2 regions of the Ruminococcus sp. B05 genome follow, and region 2 is predicted to be linked to the other one. Evidence: a T-box and tRNA genes for the amino acid it is inferred to sense, from the RefSeq annotation. Region 2 holds a T-box; the other holds one or more tRNA genes.
What was found. The T-box of region 2 lies ahead of D8Q48_RS06990 (valine--tRNA ligase). A T-box ahead of a tRNA ligase gene usually reads a tRNA of that ligase, here a tRNA-Val.
Positions count from the first base shown of each region.

Region 1: it encodes a tRNA-Val, which carries the amino acid that the T-box ahead of D8Q48_RS06990 (valine--tRNA ligase) is inferred to sense. The anticodon was not compared.

Region 1 is NZ_RBZR01000001.1:401,337-409,358, forward strand. Features, by position in the region: gene pyk (pyruvate kinase) at 1-1,036, shown strand, start outside; gene D8Q48_RS01615 (LysR family transcriptional regulator) at 1,129-2,004, opposite strand; gene D8Q48_RS01620 (phosphoribosylformylglycinamidine synthase) at 2,212-5,967, shown strand; tRNA gene D8Q48_RS01625 (tRNA-Val) at 6,195-6,267, shown strand; tRNA gene D8Q48_RS01630 (tRNA-Met) at 6,297-6,370, shown strand; tRNA gene D8Q48_RS01635 (tRNA-Val) at 6,456-6,528, shown strand; tRNA gene D8Q48_RS01640 (tRNA-Met) at 6,554-6,627, shown strand; gene D8Q48_RS01645 (hypothetical protein) at 6,805-7,197, shown strand; gene ispF (2-C-methyl-D-erythritol 2,4-cyclodiphosphate synthase) at 7,201-7,746, shown strand; gene D8Q48_RS01655 (GNAT family N-acetyltransferase) at 7,754-8,022, shown strand, end outside.
Region 2 is NZ_RBZR01000007.1:24,329-32,350, forward strand. Features, by position in the region: gene D8Q48_RS06990 (valine--tRNA ligase) at 1-2,304, opposite strand, end outside; T-box leader at 2,556-2,782, opposite strand; gene D8Q48_RS06995 (DUF4367 domain-containing protein) at 3,724-5,244, opposite strand; gene D8Q48_RS07000 (sigma-70 family RNA polymerase sigma factor) at 5,249-5,764, opposite strand; gene D8Q48_RS07005 (hypothetical protein) at 6,200-6,397, opposite strand; gene D8Q48_RS07010 (glucosaminidase domain-containing protein) at 6,558-7,328, opposite strand; gene D8Q48_RS07015 (RbsD/FucU domain-containing protein) at 7,541-7,987, opposite strand.

The sequences.
Region 1 (8,022 bases), on a different contig from region 2:
AAAATCCGGAAAAGATATCCGTTGTAAAGTAATTAATGGTGGTGACCTCGGCGAACGTAAAGGAGTGAACGTTCCTAACGTGCCAGTAAGACTTCCTGCCATCACAGAAAAAGATAAAGAAGATATCAAATTTGGTGTCAGCCAGGATATTGACTTTATTGCAGCATCCTTCGTTCGTAATGCAGAATGTATTTTAGAGATTCGAGCTTATCTGAAATCTATCAATGCGCCATATATTCCAATCATTGCTAAGATTGAAAATTCAGAAGGTATCGAAAATATTGATGAGATTATACGTGCAGCAGATGGTATCATGGTTGCTCGTGGTGATCTTGGGGTAGAAATTCCAGCAGAAGAAGTTCCATATCTTCAGAAAATGATGATCAATAAATGTAATGATAACTTCAAAACAGTTATCACTGCAACACAGATGTTAGATTCTATGATCCGTAATCCACGTCCAACAAGAGCTGAGGTTACAGATGTTGCAAATGCTGTATATGATGGAACAGACGCAGTAATGCTTTCCGGTGAGACAGCAGCAGGAAAATATCCTATTGAAGCTTTACAGATGATGGTTCACATTATCGAAAGCACCGAAAAACACTTGGATTATGATCTGCTTCTTGGACAGTCTGGAAATCATTTGAAAACTGGTATTTCCGGTGCAATTGGGTACTCTTCAGTACTTGCTGCATCAAATCTGAATGCAAAATGCATCATTACACCATCTGTTTCAGGTGCTACAACAAGAGTTGTTTCTAATCTTCGTCCAAAGCAGAGAATTTTAGGTGTCACACCAAATGAGCGTACAATGCGTAGAATGGCTATTTACTGGGGCGTAGAACCATTGAAATCTTTAGAATTTGATACAACAGAAGATATTACTACAGGAGCAATTGAACTTGCACTTGTAAAAAAATATGTTGAGCCGGGAGATGTTGTTGTATTGACAGCAGGAATTCCTTCACCTAACGTTGAGAAGGGTAGAAACGGTGTAAGTAATACAATGAGAATTGCAGTTGTAGGCGAGTAATCCGAAAAGAAACATTTAGCAAACTATGATTTAATAAAAAAGAATGAAGCAGCTTATCCAAAAGTTGTTTCATTCTTTTTTATTAAAATTTTCTAATTAAAGTAATTTAAAAACTCTACTGCCGCATTGGATAATGGAACTTGCTCATTATATGCGATCACAAGCTCACGTTCAGGCAGTGATTCTTCAGTTTCTACGACAAATAAATCTTCTGATTGTCTGGACAGACAATAATCAGGAATAAATGCAATTCCAAGGCCGATCCTTGCAAGATCTATTAAAAGATCATTACTTGTAAGTTCAATTTCCGGAACAAGATCCAAATGATGCTGCTGGAATAATCGATGTAAAAATTCGCTTGTTGTACTTTGTTTATCCAACATTAAAATAGGATATTTTGACAACTCCTGATATGAAAGTTTCTTCTCTTTTAAATAATCAAAAGAATGATTCGCAATAAACACATCATGGAACTTCTGAATCTTCTTAATCGATGAGACATTACTTAAATATTTATTTGGATAATTGACAACAATCAGATCAACCTGCCCCGTTTCTAATAGTTCTACACATTTAATAGATGTTTGATTGATTACCTTTAAATGTGCATTTGGAAAATCCTGGTGGAATTTTTTTAAATACGGAACAAGAAAATAACGGCAGATTGTATCACTTGCACCAATTCGAATCTGTCCTCCGGTAGATGCTGCATCCATCAACTGTGCCTCACCACGTCGGATTAGATTCATCGCAGGTTCAATATGTCTGAGAAGTATCTCGCCCTCTGGTGTTAATTGTACACGCTTAGTACTACGAATAAATAATGTCTGATCTAATTTCTTCTCCAGTGTTTTTATAGATTGACTGACGGCTGATTGTGAAATGAATAATTGTTTTGAAGCCTCTGAAAAATTTAATGTAGACGCGACATGATAAAATACTTTATACAATTCGTAATTAATATCCATCATTAATTAGTCCTCCTAATAAAAGATACTTATATTATAAAGTAAAAATTATAAAAAAGCAATTAGAAGAACCGTGCAAATTTAAGCAAAACTTATCAATGAGTTTAGTTATATTAATTTCACTTATTATCTGATTTGTGATAGGATTGTAACATAGAAATGAAAAGTGACATGTAGAAAATAGATTACATGCAAAGGAGAACCAATATGAGTAATGTAAAACGTGTATATGTTGAAAAAAAGGCTGATTTTGCAGTACAGGCAAAAGAGTTGCGTCATGAGATCAAACATTATCTTGGAGTACCTGATGTGACAGGTGTTCGTGTTCTGATCCGTTATGATATAGAGAATGTTTCTGATGAAACTTTTGAAAAAGCTTGTCATGGCGTATTTGCAGAAGCCCCTGTTGATATTTTATATAATGAAACATTTCCTATGAAAGAAAATGAAACTGCATTTTCTGTAGAATCTCTTCCAGGTCAGTTTGATCAGCGAGCTGATTCAGCAGAACAGTGTCTGCAATTCATTAAAGAAGATGAGCGTCCGGTTGTAAGAACTGCAATAACTTATGTTATTGAAGGAGATATAACAGACGCAGAATTAGATGCCATCAAGCATCACTGCATCAACCCTGTAGATTCTCGTGAAACTGGTTTCGACAAACCAGAAACACTTGTCACTGTCTTTGATGAGCCTGCTGATGTGAAAATTTTTGATGGATTTAAAGAAATGCCAGAAGAGGAATTGAAAGCATTGTATGATTCACTTGGTTTAGCTATGACATTTAAAGATTTCCAGCATATTCAGGGATATTATGCAAATGAAGAAAAAAGAGATCCTTCCATGACAGAAATCCGTGTTCTGGATACATACTGGTCTGACCATTGTCGTCATACAACATTTTCTACAGAGTTAAAATCAGTAAGTTTTGATGATGGAGATCTCAGAGAACCTATTGAAAATACTTATAAACAATACTTAAATGATCATAGTGAAATTTTTGCAGGTCGTGAAGATAAGTTTGTGTGTCTGATGGATCTTGCATTAATGGCAATGCGTAAACTCAAAAAAGAAGGTAAATTACAGGATCAGGAAGAATCAGATGAGATTAACGCATGTAGTATCGTTGTTCCAATAAAAGTAGATGGTGTAGAAGAAGAATGGCTGATCAACTTCAAAAACGAGACTCACAATCACCCTACAGAAATTGAACCATTTGGTGGTGCTGCAACTTGTCTTGGCGGTGCGATCCGTGATCCTCTTTCAGGACGTACTTATGTGTATCAGGCTATGCGTGTAACAGGTGCCGCTGATCCGACAGTCTCTGTCAAAGAGACATTAAAAGGTAAACTTCCACAGAAAAAACTCGTTCGTGGTGCTGCAAAAGGATATAGTTCGTATGGAAATCAGATTGGTCTTGCAACAGGTGCCGTAAAAGAAATCTATCATCCAAATTATGTTGCAAAACGTATGGAGATCGGAGCTGTACTGGGAGCTGCTCCAAGACGCGCTGTTATTCGTGAAACATCTGACCCAGGTGATATCATCATCTTACTTGGCGGACGCACAGGTCGTGATGGATGTGGTGGTGCAACAGGCTCTTCCAAAGTACATACAGAGCAGTCTATTGAAACATGTGGAGCAGAAGTCCAGAAAGGTAATCCACCAACAGAACGTAAAATCCAACGCTTATTCCGCCGAGAAGAAGTTAGTAAATTAATTAAAAAATGTAACGATTTTGGTGCCGGTGGTGTTTCTGTTGCAATCGGCGAATTGGCAGATGGTCTTAGAGTAGATTTAGATAAAGTTCCTAAAAAATATGCCGGCTTAGACGGAACAGAAATTGCGATTTCCGAATCGCAGGAACGTATGGCCGTTGTTGTTGATCCAAAAGCCGTTGAAGAATTCCTGGCATATGCAAAAGAAGAAAACCTTGAGGCTACAGAAGTTGCTGTCGTAACAGAAAGTCCAAGACTTGTTCTTACATGGAAAGGAAAAGAAATCGTTAATCTTTCACGCGCATTTTTGGATACAAACGGCGCACATCAGGAAACAAATGTAGCAGTGGATATCCCATCACTTGAAGAATCTGTTTTCCAGAAACAGGAAGTAACTGATGTAAAAGCAAAATGGCTTGACGTTTTAAAAGATTTAAATGTATGTTCGCAGAAAGGACTTGTCGAAATGTTTGACGGTTCTATCGGAGCAGGCTCTGTATTTATGCCACACGGTGGAAAATATCAGATGACAGAGACACAAGCTATGGTTGCTAAAGTTCCTGTTTTAAATGGAACAACAGATGCAGTATCTATGATGAGTTTCGGATTTGACCCGTATCTTTCAAGCTGGAGTCCTTACCATGGAGCTATTTATGCTGTTGTAGAATCTATTGCAAAGATTGTAGCAGCCGGAGGAGATTACAAAAAAATTCGTTTTACATTCCAGGAATATTTCCGTCGTATGACAGAAGATCCTAAGAGATGGAGCCAGCCATTCGCTGCACTTCTCGGAGCATATGATGCACAGCTTGGATTTGGGCTTCCATCAATTGGTGGTAAAGACAGTATGTCAGGAACATTCCAGGATATTGATGTACCACCAACACTTGTATCATTCGCTGTAGATATGGCAACAGAAAAAGATATTATCACACCTGAGTTGAAAAAAGCAGGCAATAAATTAATTCTTGTCAAGGCAGAACGTAACAAATATGATTTACCTGTATATGAGCAGATTATGGATCAATATGGTAAATTTGCAGAGGATATCCATAATGGAGCTATTGTATCTGCATATGCACTTGATCGTCACGGAATCATCTCTGCTGTAAGTAAAATGGCATTTGGTAATGGTCTTGGAGTAGAATTGAATTCAGAGCTCTCTGCCGTTGATGCCTTTGCCCCTGCTTTCGGAGATCTTGTAGCAGAAGTAGATGCTGACAAATTGAATAAATTAACTGTAGATTATACAGTAATCGGTGGAGTAAGCGAAAATAAACTGTTTAAATATGGTGATGCCGAAATTACTCTTGCAGAAGCCAAAGCAGCATGGGAAGAGCCTTTAGAAAAAGTATTTGCTACAAAATCTGCTGCAAGCAGTGATGAAAAGATTAAGGAACGCCTGTTCAATACATCTGATATTCATATTTGCAGCCATAAACTTGCACAGCCAACTGTGTTTATTCCTGTTTTCCCGGGAACAAACTGTGAATATGATAGCAAAAAAGCTTTTGAAAGAGCCGGTGCTAAGGTTATTACAAAAGTATTTAAAAACTTAGATGCAACGGGAATTCGTGAATCTGTAGATGAATTTGAGAAGGCTATTTCTCAGGCTCAGATGATTATGTTCCCAGGTGGATTCAGTGCCGGAGACGAGCCGGATGGATCTGCAAAATTCTTTGCAACTGCATTCCAGAATGCAAAAATCAAAGAAGCCGTAGAAAAATTGCTTAACGAACGTGATGGACTTGCTCTTGGAATTTGTAATGGATTCCAGGCATTGATCAAACTTGGTCTTGTACCATATGGACAGATTGTCGGACAGAATGAAGATTCACCAACATTAACATATAACACAATCGGTCGCCACATTTCTAAAATGGTATATACAAAAGTTGTTACAAATAAATCACCATGGCTTCAGAATGCACAATTAGGCGGTGTATATACTAACCCGGCATCTCATGGTGAAGGTCGTTTTGTAGCAAATGATGAGTGGATTGAAAAACTTTTTGCAAACGGACAGGTAGCTACACAGTATTGTGATCCAGAAGGAAATATCAGTATGGATGAAGAATGGAATGTAAATGGCTCCTACTATGCGATTGAAGGAATTACAAGTCCAGATGGAAGAGTACTTGGTAAAATGGCTCATTCCGAACGTCGTGGAGATTCTGTTGCTATTAATATTTATGGAGAACAGGACCTCAAGATATTTGAATCCGGTGTAAAATATTTTAAATAATATTTTATATAATAAAACCTTAAATTGTACAACTTAGAACAAGGGATGTATCTGATAAATAGGGGTCAGATACATCCCGTTTCTATATATAAAGCATATAAATTGTAGAAAATATAGATACTTTTAGAAAAATCAAAAAAATTATAAAAAGGTGTTGACATTTACTGGATATAATTGTATACTAACGAAGTCGGTTGCGAGAAAAACGCACCAATCACTGATAATAAGGGATCTTAGCTCAGCTGGGAGAGCATCTGCCTTACAAGCAGAGGGTCACAGGTTCGAGCCCTGTAGGTCCCATAACCTTAATGATTATCAGTAAGATATATGGCGGAATAGCTCAGTTGGCTAGAGCACACGGTTCATACCCGTGGTGTCGCTGGTTCAAATCCAGTTTCCGCTATTTGGCTAAAACATGTTGACAGTTTACAATATTGTTGTTATACTAGCCTAGTGAGTTCTTTGGAACTTGCCAAGTATTGTTTCTTGGGATCTTAGCTCAGCTGGGAGAGCATCTGCCTTACAAGCAGAGGGTCACAGGTTCGAGCCCTGTAGGTCCCATAGAGTTTCAATATATACATACCATGGCGGAATAGCTCAGTTGGCTAGAGCACACGGTTCATACCCGTGGTGTCGCTGGTTCAAATCCAGTTTCCGCTACTTAAAAGACTTAGCATTGTGCTAGGTCTTTTTCTTTTCCATTCCTTTTTTAATTTGAAACAAAATTCCGAACCATTTCGTGTTTATATTGCCGAAAAAGTATGTTACATGATACAATAGCTTTAAATGTATTGCCATATCCCAAATATCAGATATGGAAAAACGGAGGATAGAGATATGAACAAAAAGACAAACTATATTCTAAGACTTATGCTGGGAATGTATTTAGCATTTATCGGTGTTAATCTTATTAGGGAAACACTTGCTGCACACCCAAGCGATTTGGCATTTAAACTTTTTATGGGAATCATCTTTGCTATCATTGGAGCCGGTTATACTATCTGGATCATCAAAAGAATGGTTTCATCAAAAAAAGCCGAGCAGGAGGAGCAAAAACGTGAGGAAGCTGCCGAAGCTGCATTGAAAAAAATGGAACAGCGCAGACAACGCGTACTCACCCAAAGCCGCACTGCACCAATGCCATCACCGGCCGAACTGGAAGCAGGTATGAAAGAACTCAAACAAGATAGCAAAGAGGATAATACAGAATCAGATTACGAGGAGAAATAAAAAATGCGAGTAGGGATGGGTTATGATGTTCACAAATTAGTGGAAAACAGAGATTTGATATTAGGCGGGGTTAAAATTCCTTATGAAAAAGGGCTGCTTGGTCATTCTGATGCAGATGTCCTTTTACATGCAATTATGGACGCACTTCTTGGTGCTGCCGCACTCGGAGATATTGGAAAACATTTTCCGGATTCCGATGATAAATACAAAGGAATCTCCAGTATAAAATTATTGGAGCATGTTGCAAAATTATTAGATGAAAATCAATACATTATAGAAAATATTGATGCAACTATCATTGCACAAAAGCCTAAGATGCGACCATTTATTGACCAGATGCGTGAAAACATTGCAGAGGCTTTAAATATAACGGTAGAGCAGATAAATGTTAAAGCAACGACAGAAGAGGGCCTTGGTTTTACCGGAAGCGGGGAGGGCATTTCTTCTCAGGCAATCTGTGCACTGGAGAAATTAACAAACTATAGCAGCTATGATGTAACTTTTGACAAAGCATGTACCAATTGCCAGGGATGTCACAAGGAGCAGTAAAAAGGTTATGAAAATAAAAAAGCTAAAATCAAATGAGCATAATCTGACAAGAACTTTATGGGAACAGATTTTCAATGAAGATTCCAAAGAATTTTTGGATTATTATTACTTTATGAAAGCGAAAGACAATGAAATATATGTGATTGAAAATGACCAGGAAATTTGTTCCATGCTACATTTAAACCCATATACCTTAAAACTTGAAGATACACAATTCCAAGGATCTTACATTGTTGGTGTTGCAACAAAACCACTTCACCGAAAAAAAGGATATAT
Region 2 (8,022 bases):
CATTAAGGATTTATTACTGCTAACAATATAAACTTTTGTACGTTTATTGTTTGGAACATTCATCTCTGCACGCATATTTCTGATTCCGCGTGTAATTGCTTTTACATGCTCCATTACCTCTGTTGCTCTTGGGAATTCCCATTCCGTTTTATACTCAGGCCATTTTGACATCATCAAAGATTCTTCTTCCGGTACAAGTGCGCCATAAATCTCTTCTGTGATAAATGGCATAAATGGATGAAGTAATTTCAATGCCTGTCCAAGAACTGTCTTAAGTACCCACAAAACGCACTGTGCTGACTGTGAATCCTCTTCTGCATGATAAATACGATATTTTGCAATCTCTACATACCAGTCACAGAACTCATCCCAGATGAAATCATGTACTTTCTGAACTGCGATTCCGAGTTCAAATTTGTCCATGTTCTCTGTCATTTCTTTTGTCAGACTGTTTACTTTTGAAAGAATCCATCTGTCTGCCGGTTTTAACAAGAAATCTTCTGGCTCTTCTACTACATTTTTCTCCATATTCATCATAATGAATCGAGATGCATTCCATACTTTATTTGCAAAATTACGGCTTGCCTCAACACGTTCATTATAGAAACGCATATCATTACCAGGTGCATTACCTGTAACCAGTGTCAGACGAAGTGCGTCTGCACCATACTGATCGATAATCTCCAGTGGATCGATACCATTTCCAAGAGATTTACTCATCTTACGTCCCTGTGAATCACGAACCAATCCATGGATCAATACTGTATTAAACGGACACTTGCCTGTATGCTCAATTCCTGAGAATACCATACGGATTACCCAGAAGAAAATGATGTCATATCCTGTTACAAGTACATCTGTTGGATAGAAGTAATCTAAATCTTCTGTTTTCTCCGGCCAGCCAAGTGTAGAAAATGGCCACAATGCTGAACTGAACCATGTATCCAGAGTATCTTCATCCTGTGTGAAATGTGTACATCCACAATGTGGGCATTTTTCCGGTGCTTCTTTTGCAACTACAAATTCACCGCATTCATCACAATAATATGCAGGGATTCTGTGTCCCCACCAAATCTGACGTGAAATACACCAGTCTTTGATATTCTCAAGCCAGTGCAGATAAATCTTATCAAAACGTTCCGGAACAAACTTTAATTCTCCGCTCTTCAAAGCTTCAATCGCTGGTTTTGCAAGTTCTTCCATCTTTACAAACCACTGCTGTTTGATCAATGGCTCTACTGTTGTTCCGCAACGGTCATGTGTTCCTACATTGTGAGAATGTGGAACTACTTTCACAAGATATCCCTGTTCTTCCAGATCAGCTACGATTGCTTTTCTTGCTTCATAGCGATCCATTCCTGCATATTTGCCACCTTTATCATTAATTGTAGCATCATCATTCATGATATTAATCTCTGGAAGATTATGACGTTTTCCAACTTCAAAGTCATTCGGGTCATGTGCAGGTGTGATCTTAACCGCACCAGTTCCAAACTCTTTATCTACATAATAATCTGCAACGATTGGAATTTCTTTGTTAACCAATGGAAGCAATACATTCTTACCAACGATATCTTTATATCTCTCGTCATCCGGATGTACGGCGATCGCACTATCTCCAAGCATTGTCTCTGGACGTGTTGTAGCAATCTCAAGGAATCTGTCTGTTCCTACGATTGGATACTTAATATGCCAGAAATTACCATTCTGCTCTTCATGTTCTACCTCTGCATCAGACAACGATGTCTTACACTTCGGACACCAGTTAATGATACGAGAACCTTTGTAAATATATCCTTTTTCATACAGATTAATAAACACTTCCTCTACAGCTTTAGAACATCCCTCGTCCATTGTAAAACGCTCTCTGTCCCAGTCGCAGGAAATCCCCAGTTTCTTTAACTGATTTTCGATTGTTCCTGCATACTCTTCTTTCCACTGCCATGTACGCTCCAAGAATCCTTCACGTCCAAGTTCTTTCTTATCAATTCCTTCTGCCTTTAACTGATTTGTTACTTTTACTTCTGTAGAAATGGCAGCATGGTCTGTTCCCGGGATCCATAATGCATTGTATCCCTGCATTCTCTTATAACGGATCAGAATATCCTGTAATGTATTGTCTAACGCATGTCCCATATGAAGCTTACCAGTAATATTCGGTGGTGGCATTACCGTTGTAAATGGTTTCTTACTGCGGTCTACTTCCGCATGAAAATATTTGTTCTCACACCATCTTTCATATGTCTTTTGCTCAATTGCTTTTGGATCATAAGTTTTTGCCAGTTCTTTACTCACAATTTTCATGATGTCCTCCTTTTGTTTTCATATTATTTTATTTTTTTTGATTTGTCACTATGAGTCACAATTTTTTCACATAAAGTGGAAATTGTCTATATATTCAAGTCGAACGTCCGTGAGACTTGACGCGTGATTCTGGTCAGCAAAGCTGACATATTCCTATCAGAATCACTGCGCATCCTAAGCGGAGCGTTTTTTATATATTAGGAAAGGACTTTCCTAATATATAAAAATACGCCCTTCATATACTTCCGTACATAAAGGGCGAATCATCGCGGTACCACCTTAAGTTCATATACAGACAACTCTTCTTCTGTATACCTCTTTGTTCTATAACGTAAACAACCACGAGATATCCTACTTAATTTCAAATATCCAATTCCAAAGCTACCTTCCACAACCCTTTTTCGAAATCATCTCACAGCCTTTGGATGATTCTCTCTGACGATAGTAATTGTGTACTCCTCTTTTTCATTATCTTTATATCTTATTCATATTGATTAGAATACTATCTTCTAACGCACATTATACTATAACTTTCAATGGAGGTTTTGTCAAGATATTAAAGTGTATTTGATTCATGAAATTGCTATTTAGTTCACGACAGCCCCAAGCAAGAAAAAGACTATGCACTCCTGCGGGAGCTTCGTCGGGCAAACCCGACTCCAATTCGCTGGATTGCATAGTCTTTTCTTGCTTTGTGGTGTATCGTGATTGAAATAGGTGGGGCGATGATGGATTTACTTTTCTGGTGCCTGATGTATCTATATCATGAGGTTATTTGCTTGTACAGATGTCTTTGTGGCAACTGATGTATCTGCACTAGCTTGATATTCGCTGTTGCAGATGCTCTATTGACAACTGATGTATCTGCACTGCCTAGATATTCACTGTTGCAGATGCTCTTTTTGGGCCCACCGTATCTGCAACTTGTTTTTCATTGAACTTGCAGATACTTTTCAGCCTGCCTGTCATGTACAATTGCATCTGCATCTTGCCTTTTCTGGGATTTGAGGATACTGCCTTCGCAAATTTTGCATCTACATCTCACATTTTCGATAACGTGCGGATGCTCCCCATCAAAATTTTGCATCTTCAATTTCCGAAAATCCACTATCGCAGATATCGTCGCTCGATATCCTTTGAGTTCTATTTACTTCACAACTTGAGCCAATACATTACTTACAAAAAAATTGATATAAGAAATTCGAGCGAATATGGAGTGAGCGTTGAAGACACTTAGAGCGTAAATTTTTGTGTTAATGAATTTGAACGAACGTGTTCGAAGCTGCATAGCAGCAAGTTTGAGTTCAAATTCATTTGCTTTTAGCAAAAATTTACGCTCTTATGTGTCTCCCGCTCATGGAATCTGAGCAAGAATTTTTATATCAATTTTTTGTAAGGAACGTATTGCCACCCAGTGAATTAAATAGCAAGCCTCACATATGGACTTACAATTGTATTCCCCTGCGAATCAACTCCTCCTGTCCCGCTAAAGAACCACAAGTACATCTGATCCACCTGATCTTCATCTATGACATAAATCAATGTATAATCCAGTTCTTCTCCTGCTGCAAGTGGGTGCCACAGAGCTTGTTTTAAACGCTGATTTCCATCTGTATAGCACATCTTATCAAAGTAAACTGGAAAACTGCTGCCATCTGATGACATCCATTGTAATGAATAATTCTCGTTCACTGATACATAAGAATCATCCGCTTTTACTATTGTGCCATCTTCCATAGAAGCTAATGTTGTCAAATCCGGTGCGATAGGTACTCCATCTTCTTTGTTCCATTCACTTTGTGTATCTCCGCAATTTTTTGCTGTCATGCGAACGATTACATACTTCGAATTTACTTTTTCTATTCCTTCAATTTCACCATTTTCATTCAAGACACCTCTGTCATGTGATTTTAATGTTCCATCTTCATTCATCCATGCTGCCATTTCATTTTCGTAGTCGATGAAATTTTCTTTTGGATATTCAGCTAATGAAATGCTATCTGCCACCTCTACCGAATTTACAACAAAGCGAATATCCTCTACCTCGTTTTTTAATGCTTCATCTTCTAGCATTGGATCTGTTATTTCATCACCAATCTCATAAATATCTTCCGCCGCAATTTTCTTTAGACCTACTTTTTCTTTTTCTAATTTTTTCTGCTCTGCCTTCGCTTCTTTGATTTCTTCCTCTGTTGCATATGGAACCACCTCGTCAAGCACTGTCACTTTTAAACCTTCGGCAACCTTCAATATCTCTTCATATGGCAAATCACTTCTGCTCCATATTTGGATCGCATACCCTTCATTTTCATCATACAGATAAATATTTTTAACTGTATCATCACTATCAATATAAAAATCTTCACTGACATATACATCGACCTGCTGTTCTCCAAGGTTCATAACCTTCTGCTGCTGGCTTCTTTTATAATTCATAAATTCTTCTGTCTGTCCCATTCGTTCGATATAATCCAGCTCTGATGCATTCATCGGAATAATACTAATTCCGCCACCTGTTTTATCATTATGCCATTTTCCATAATTCGCAGTATTTTCACCTCCACGTTCATACCCTTCCGGCATATATGTTGGCTCTACGGAAATTGCATGTGCTTCTTTTGTACGGTCTACCTGAAATGTATATTGAATGGAATCGCCTTTCTCTGATTTCAATACAGCCATGTACTTATTAGCTGCAAATCCAACAACACTAAGACCGGCGGTTACTGCAATCGCTGCCACTGCAATTTTCCAAGTATGGTATTTACTTGTGGATTTCTTATTATGATGAATTCCAAGACATTCATACGTATCCTTGATACGCTGATTTACGTATTCCGGAGTTTCTATATCTTCTGATAAAATCTTTTTAATTTCCTGATCTGAATATTCTCTTTTCACACTATTTTCGTTTTTATTATTCATAAAATCCTTAGACATACGCTCATCTCCTTCCTTGCGCCAGTTCCATTGTATACATTTTTTTCACTTCTTTTCTTCCTCTGGACAACCTTGTTTTTACTGTATTTTCTTCCATCTCAAGTAGTTGTGCAATTTCCCTGACCTTAAATCCTTCGGCGTAATACAGAATTAAAACTGTCCGGTATTTTTCATCCAATTGATTCATCAATTCTTCGAATTCATATCTTGCTGTACTCATTCCTGCGTCTCCCTGCTCTGAAATCACATCATATGAACATTCTCGTTTTTCTTTTCGTAAAATATCATTACACTTATTTATCAAAATCCGTATCAGCCAGGTTTTAAAATATTTTCTTTCTTTTAAACTATCTATTTTTTCGTAGCATACAATAATGGTATCCTGGATCGCATCCGCAATATCTGCTTCGGAATCAAGATAACTTCTTGCTACTTTATATAAATCTCCCTTTACCATTTCAATCAATTGCACAAATGCCTGGTCATCTTTCTTTTGTGCTCGTTTCACAAGATATTCCACACTGCTCCCTCCTTTCAATTATTTGTAAATTGAAAATCGATTTTCCTTTTTTCACTTATTAGACGTTTCAGCATCTTATTTCGTTTCATTATTTCTGCGGAATTTCTATTTAGTTCACTAAGTTGGATAAGCATCCCTTAGAAAAATATTTGATATGAATTTCTGTTCAGACTCCGTCAGCGGGAAATACATAAAGGTCAGAATTATTACTAAAAACAGAGCTTAGAAACCAGCAACTCGGGCTATGCCCTCAAACAGCAAGTTTCTAAGCTCTAACGTAAAATTCTGGCCTTTTACTATTTCCAATCGCTTCCTTTGTATTCGCAGAAATTCATATCAAATATTTTTTCTCAGTACGTTATCGCAAATCTAATGAATTAAAAAGCAGAGCTTTACTGAACAGGCGCTGGTATCTCATGTATCTACACATCTCGCTTATTCAATGTTATAGATATCTTTGTGGTAATCGTTGTATCTGCAAGGCTTGATATTCGCTGTTACAGATGTTCTTTTCTTGACCAATGTATCTGCAACTTGATTTTCTTTGAGCTTGCAGATACTTTTAAGCCTGCCTGTCATGTACAATTGCATCTGCATCTTGTCTTTTCTGGTATTTGAGGATACTTTCTTCACAAATTTTGCATCTTCAATCCCCAAAAATTCACTATCGCAGATATCGTCACTCAATATCCTTTAAGTTCACTCACTTCACGAACTGAGCCAATACATTACTTACCCAAGAATTCTTATATCAATTTTTTGTAAGAAACGTATTGCCATTTAATGAACTAAATTACATCTTCCCAATCATACTCACAATCGAATCCCCATACTTCTCCGCAGTTGCCCATCCGGTTCCTGCAGGGTTTTCTTTTTGTCCCAGCCATTCTACATACGGAGCACATCCCTTTAAGACATACTCATATCTCTCATCTACACATGCTTGATTTAAAGGCTCTGTTGAGGCATATGCTTTTAAATGTTGTATCTGGGCACGGATTCCTGTCCGCACATCGGGATAGGAATTTCCTGGAACGCCGCCCCCGGTTGTTCCAAGACCTGCGAAATTAAATTGTTCTACGGATACATCTCCGCCAAACTGAAGCCATCCTGTTTCTTTCATTGTCTGCACAAATGCAACCTCCGGGCGAACCCCTTCTGCTGCCGCTTCTTCACAATACATTGTTACAAATGTCTCGATAGAATCCGCACCGCCTTCACCTAATTCTTCTGACGGATAGGATACACCTGCTGATTTAAAGTAGGAAACTAACTGTTCTGCCGTTACAGGACTTGTTCCCATAATCGGATATTGCCCTTCTGCTATTGTTTCCTGAACATCATTTTCAGACACACTTTCTGTTTTATTATTTGCATTTTGCTGTTTATCTTTTTCCTTTTTGTTTTCCTCTTCTGCCTGCCGAATGATCTCTTTTTCTTTTTCAAGAACTTTATTCTGATGTTGTTTCCAACCTCCGATTCCTGCCATTGTGATAATCAATATGACTGCAAGTCCGATTTCCAGATATCCGGGTGTCTTTAATTTATTCCACTCTAAATGCATATCCAACCTCATCTCAATTCTTTAGAACTTACTTTTCTATTTCACACTATGATAGTTTACCATAAGTTATTACTTTTTGACAGACAAGGCAACCGCAAAAAAGGCAGAGCCAAAGTATTTTCTACTCTGACTCTGCCTTTCGAATCTTTTTTGGATTCTATATTTTTAGGAGAAAAATTTTATTAATTACTTGTTCAACAACTCGTAACTGTTTAGTCAGTTACAACACCTTTCTGAAGCATAACATTTGCATAAACAGCTGACTCACCTGTTGCAATGATTGCATAAGCTGTTTTTGCTTCGTCATAGAATGCAAATCTCTCGATATTGCCAACTGCTGCTTCGCCTCTTTCATCGTGTTTCTTCACGATTGCTTTGTACTCGTCCCAGATCGGTGTGTCGATTTTGCCGATATCACATGGCATAAGTTCCATCAAATTAACTGGTTTCTCTACATATGCATCCAATGGCATAACTGTAAGAATTGCATCCAAAATTTCTGGTACGCCATGTCCGTCACAACGGATTACGATAGCATCTTTTCCCATTGATTCACATGGAAAGTTTCCGTCTGCAATAACAATACGATCACTATGTCCCATCTCGCATAATACTTTTAATAATTCTGGTGATAAAATTTTAGGAATTCCTTTTAACATCTTCTCATCCTCCATGAAACTTTTTTATTTTTCTA